Saccharobesus litoralis: one gene and its partner. The protein of the gene in region 1 interacts with the protein of each later gene in a pairwise test. Links are inferred from orthologs where the notes say so. Each region holds a gene or a part of one and is shown in the gene's direction. Other genes may lie near its edges.

Region 1 (3,221 bases):
AGATTGGTTGCGGGGGCCGGATTTGAACCGACGACCTTCGGGTTATGAGCCCGACGAGCTACCAGGCTGCTCCACCCCGCGTCGAAGAGATTATTTGGTTGCGGGAGCCGGATTTGAACCAACGACCTTCGGGTTATGAGCCCGACGAGCTACCAGACTGCTCCATCCCGCGACAAATAATACTAAAAAGTTGGTTGCGGGGGCCGGATTTGAACCGACGACCTTCGGGTTATGAGCCCGACGAGCTACCAGGCTGCTCCACCCCGCGTCAACGAGGCGGCATATTACGGATTTAATTTATTAATGCAAGTTAAAAACACCAAAAGATTGAAATTTTATGACATTGGTGAAGATCAGCGATTAAATCCCCATTTATTGATGTTTTTCTGTTCTATCTTGTCTGTTTTACTAAATTTAATTTTGAAAACTCAAAACAACCAAGTCTTACGTTTACCGTTACAACAATAATTCGTTATAATCCGCAGCCAATTTAGTTAGCGGAGCATTTTATGGCCAAATTCTTAGTGACCACGTCCAAGGGGCTCGAAAACCTTTTATTTACTGAGCTTGAAAACTTGGGTGCAACCGATTTAAAAATGTCTGTTTCATCGGTTTGGTGTCAAGGAGATTTAGCTTTTGGTTATAAAGTTGCCTATTTATCTAGGTTAGCCAATCGCGTATTACTTGAATTAGCTGTGGGTGATTGCCAAAACAAAGACGACTTGTATCGCATAACCTCAAGTGTCGACTGGACTATGCAGTTTTCTAATAAAAAACGGTTCAGTGTTGATTTTGTTGGTACTAATAAAGCCTTGCGTAATACCCAGTTTAGCGCGCAAGTTATGAAAGATGCGATAGTTGACGCATTTGTCGAAGAAGGGAGTAAGCGCCCAGATGTTGATAAACAAATGTACGACATTCGTTTTCATGGTCGGATCATTAAACAACAAGTCCATGTTTTCTTAGACTTTTCAGGAAGTAGTCTTCACGAGCGTGGTTATCGCGAAAAAGCGGGTAAAGCACCTTTAAAAGAAAATCTAGCTGCGGGCCTAGTGTTACGTAGTGGCTGGTTAAATGATACAACAAAACCTTTGTGTGATTTCTTTTGCGGTTCAGGCACGATAGTGATTGAAGCGGCGCAAATGGCTCGCAATATACCTGCACAACACGATCGAGTACGATGGGGCTTTGACTCTTGGCTCAGTCACAATCAAAACCAATTTGAGCAAATTAAACAACAAGCTGAAGCGCAAATAGATAATGAAATAACCTTACAAATTTTTGCTTCTGATATTAGCAAACACGAGCTAGGCACAGCTCAACGTAACGCCGATTTAGCTCATGTTTCACAAGATATTCAATTTACTCAGGCCGATGCATTAAGTCCCAAGGTAAAAAATTTCTTTCGCGAAACTGGCACCATAATCATAAATCCGCCTTATGGTGAGCGATTAGATGAAACTGCACAGGTAGCTAATTTATATTTGGATTTAGGCCAAAAGTTTAAAAAAGAATTTACTGACTGGCAGTTAACCGCCATTACTTCAGCCGAAAACCTGTTGCGTTTGTTTAAATTATCAGCGTCAAAAAAATATAAAGTCAAAAATGGTCCTTTAGATTGCGTGGTGGCTAATTACCAAATAGAAGCCGCTAAAGGCGAGCAAGTTAGAGGTGTTATCGCTGAAGAGTTTCAAAATAGATTAAAAAAGAATGCTAAAAAACTCGCACCGTTAGCTAAAAAAGCGGAAACCAATTGTTACCGCGTGTATGACGCCGATTTACCAAACTATAATGTTGCAGTTGATTTATATAGTGATCACCTGGTTATTCAAGAATATGCTGCACCTAAATCAGTGCCTGAGCATGTCGCTGCGCAACGCCTAAACGATGTGTTAATAACCGCGCCGGCTGTACTGGAAATCGACCCTAAAAATATTCACGTTAAAACTCGCAGCAAGCAAAAAGGAAAAGAGCAATATCAACGCTCAACCCATATGCGAGATATCCGCATCGTCGTTGAAGAAGGTAAAGCGAAATTCTTAGTCAATTTAGATGATTATTTAGATACTGGACTTTTTCTTGACCATCGTAATATTCGCTATCAAATCGGTGAATTAGCTAAAGACAAGCGCGTACTTAACTTATTTAGTTACACTTGTTCGGTATCTGTGCATGCTGCATTAGGTGGCGCAAAACAGATCACCTCGGTAGATTTATCGAAAACCTATTTAAATTGGGGTAAAGACAACTTTGATTTAAATAAATTATCTACCCGATATCATAAATTTGAACAAGCTGATTGTATGCAATGGTTTATGCAACAGAGCGGACAATATGATTTGATATTTATTGACCCACCTTCATTTTCAAACTCAAAACGCATGAAAGATGTATTTGATGTGCAGCGTGATCATATAGCGTTACTAACTCAAGCTTATAAGTGTTTAGCAACAAACGGAACACTGATATTTTCTAATAATTTACGTAGTTTTAAGTTAGACGAAGATGCCGTATTGGAACTGGGTTTTGATATAAAAAATATATCGGAGTCCAGTTTGCCGTTTGACTTTAGTCGTAACGCAAAAATTCGCCAATGCTGGTTATTAACTAAGACACATTAGGCCATGACTAAAGTATATACTTTATATGGTACAGATTGTTGCCATTTGTGCGAGTTAGCTGAACAAGTCTGTATATCTGCAGGAATTATGGCTTGTGTAGAAAAAATCGACATTGCAAATGATGAGCAACTAGTTGATTTGTATGGGGTAAAAATCCCCGTTCTAAAAAACAATTCAACACAACAAGAACTTAACTGGCCATTTGACGCACAAATGATAAGCCAAATAAAACCTAAATTATGAATTTATATAGAATAACCAATGCGCAACTTGCATTTGGTGATCACCCTTTACTTAACGGTGCTGATTTTCACATAAATAAAGGTGAGCGAGTTAGTATTGTTGGTCGCAATGGTGCGGGTAAATCGACTTTACTTAAAATCATTGATGGACAGATAAACCTAGATGGCGGCGAAATTAATTTACGCAGTGGTACTGTTATCCGCCGCCTAGAACAAGATCCGCCAAGAATGGCACAAGGCTCAGTCTATCAATATGTCGCGAACGGCTTAGGGGATGCTGGTATTGCTTTAGCTAACTTCGCTGAAGAGTCACTAAAACCCAATCCGGATACTCAATTATTAGCGAGATACCAAACCG
Region 2 (2,865 bases), 1.5 Mb from region 1 along the record:
TAGATTTATTGAATAGCAATAAATAAGTCGCACAATAGTGTGTGCGGTACCAAGCAAGAAACGTACCAGAACCGTCACCCTATTGATTTCAAGCCTATCAGCTCGACTATCCTTGACTTTATCCAATGTGATGATCCATTTTGGTGCTTTAATGCACCTATATGGTGCTTAGCACCACAATGGTAATTAGGATGGTGCTAACATAGCTTATTTCCCATTGAATTGCACAAGTTAAATAGACGGATAATCAGATCGAATTTTGACTTTCATATAGAGCAAATGCATAAGTCATAGCCATTAAATTCAGTGTTTGACTGACTAATGACGCTTATTCATGTTTGTATGCTATCGCTAGGCTCTGCAAGTGTGTACAATGCGCGCAAATTTTACGCGACCTTAATAATTCCCAATGGATAAGGTCGTTTTAGATAGTGTTATAACTGCAGGTATATGCTGTGATTGAAAAGTTAAGAAATATTGCGATCATCGCTCACGTTGACCATGGTAAAACGACTTTGGTTGACAAATTGTTGGAACAGTCAGGCACGCTTGATTCTCGTGGTGACAATGAAGACCGTGTCATGGACTCGAACGATTTGGAAAAAGAGCGTGGTATTACGATCTTAGCCAAAAATACAGCGATCAAGTACAACGACTACAACATTAATATTCTCGACACTCCGGGTCACGCCGACTTTGGTGGTGAGGTAGAGCGTGTATTATCAATGGCTGATTCAGTATTGCTATTGGTTGATGCACAAGAAGGTCCAATGCCGCAAACTCGCTTTGTAACGCAAAAAGCGTTTGCGCATGGCTTAAAGCCAATTGTGGTTATTAATAAAATAGATAAGCCTGCGGCACGTCCAGATTGGGTTATGGATCAAGTATTTGATTTGTTCGATAACTTAGGTGCGACGGATGAGCAATTGGACTTCTCTGTAGTTTACGCGTCTGCAATCAATGGTTGGGCATCTTTAGAAGAAGGTGAAACTGGCACAGACATGACACCATTGTTTGAAGCCATTATCGACCAAGTAGAGCCGCCAGCAGCGGATCCTGAAGGCGCATTCCAAATGCAGATTTCACAACTAGATTATTCTAGCTATGTTGGTGTTATCGGTATTGGTCGAATTAAGCGCGGTTCAGTAAAACTGAATCAACAAGTGACTGTCGTGGGTGCTGATGGCAAAACGCGTAATGCTAAAGTCGGTCAAGTACTAGGCTACTTAGGTTTAGAGCGTTATGAGAAAGAAGAAGCTAGCGCGGGTGATATTATAGCGGTAACCGGTGCTGGTGAATTAAAGATCTCTGATACTTTATGTGATCCTAATAATGTTGAAGCCTTACCAGCATTAACAGTTGATGAGCCAACTGTAACCATGACTTTCCAAGTTAACACGTCTCCTTTCTGTGGACAGGAAGGTAAATTCGTTACATCTCGTCAAATCTTAGAGCGTTTAGAAAGCGAGCTAGTACATAACGTTGCGTTACGTGTTGAACAAACTGACGATCCAGACAAATTCCGTGTATCAGGCCGTGGTGAATTACATTTAGGTGTATTAATCGAAAACATGCGCCGTGAAGGATTTGAATTAGCGGTATCACGTCCTGAAGTTATCATCAAAGAAGATGAAAACGGCAATAAGATTGAGCCAATTGAAACCATGACGGTTGATATTGAAGAAGAACATCAAGGTTCAGTGATGGAAGCTTTAGGTTTACGTAAAGCTGAAATGACAGATATGGTACCAGATGGTAAAGGTCGAGTGCGTATCGACTTTACCGTACCAAGCCGTGGTTTAATCGGTTTCCAAACTGATTTCATGACCATGACCTCAGGCTCAGGTTTGATGTATCACTCGTTTGATCACTATGGTGAATATAAAGGCGGAACCATTGGCCAACGTAAGAACGGTGTATTGATTTCAAATGGTCAAGGTAAATCATTGACCAATGCTTTATTTACATTACAAGAGCGTGGTCGTTTATTTATTGGCCATGGTGTTGAAGTATACGAAGGTATGGTTATCGGTATTCATAGTCGTGACAACGATTTAACCGTTAACCCACTTAAAGGTAAGCAATTAACTAACGTTCGTGCTGCTGGTACTGACGATGCACAGGTATTAACCCCACCTATCGTTTATACCTTAGAGCAAGCATTAGAGTTTATTGATGATGATGAACTTGTTGAAGTGACGCCTGAAAATATTCGTATTCGTAAGAAGTTTTTAACTGAGAACGAACGTCGTCGCGCTTCACGTGAAAAATCTTAATTGATTTGTTGCTATTAGCTTAAAAAACGCCGATATCATCGGCGTTTTTTGTTTTTATTCCCTGCATTTACTCTCTGTCAGTCTCCGTTTATCTTGCCTTGGTTAATTAACCACCATCTACTATATTTAAAGTTGGATCATTGTTTCGGTTGTCTTAAGTGAGTAACCGTAAGTGAAATGAGAAATTGAGCTTTACTTGATCCTAGAGTGCTCTGTCATAGGAGGTTGTTATGAATGAGCGACGACACAATAAAATGGAAGCTAGGGATTGGTGGGGAAAGCTAAGTTATGCACAGCAAGCGACTGCAAACGGATTAACCAATGTCGGTTATGAATTAGCGTTTGTCCGTGGTGATGACAAAGATAATCTCGCAGTGTTTAAGTTAGACGACAACCTGATTACCGTTGATCGCGATGGCGATGCTGATTTAATGCCGAGCATACAAATAAGATAAATATTTGTAGGGCAGAATTTACTTCTGCCTAAGTTTGCTGATGTGAAACTGCCCTACAGTTTTATTTAAACAATAAGTGCATTAAAAATAGTAGCTAAAATCAACTTGGACAAAGTCATCATTGCGCACGGCGT

Evidence for each region. The genes of interacting proteins can lie anywhere in the genome.
Region 2: the proteins of rlmKL (region 1) and typA interact in binary tests that used the Escherichia coli proteins (3 or more experiments, as listed by UniProt). The link is inferred for Saccharobesus litoralis from one-to-one orthologs.

What each region holds. Positions count from the first base shown.
Region 1 is NZ_CP026604.1:4,053,313-4,056,533, forward strand. The notes cover bases 116-3,065. They hold rlmKL (bifunctional 23S rRNA (guanine(2069)-N(7))-methyltransferase RlmK/23S rRNA (guanine(2445)-N(2))-methyltransferase RlmL), read left to right. Parts: upstream 116-509; coding sequence 510-2,621; downstream 2,622-3,065. Other genes in these bases: C2869_RS14755 (glutaredoxin family protein), read left to right, coding at 2,625-2,864; uup (ATP-binding cassette ATPase Uup), read left to right, coding at 2,861-3,065. Also shown: more of uup, read left to right, coding at 3,066-3,221. UniProt on the Escherichia coli protein: Specifically methylates the guanine in position 2445 (m2G2445) and the guanine in position 2069 (m7G2069) of 23S rRNA. Methylation occurs before assembly of 23S rRNA into 50S subunits.
Region 2 is NZ_CP026604.1:2,526,205-2,529,069, forward strand. It holds typA (translational GTPase TypA), read left to right. Parts: upstream 1-455; coding sequence 456-2,276; downstream 2,277-2,865. Other genes in the region: C2869_RS08890 (hypothetical protein), read left to right, coding at 2,507-2,731; C2869_RS08895 (hypothetical protein), read right to left, coding at 2,813-2,865. UniProt on the Escherichia coli protein: A 50S ribosomal subunit assembly protein with GTPase and nucleotide-independent chaperone activity, required for 50S subunit assembly at low temperatures, may also play a role in translation.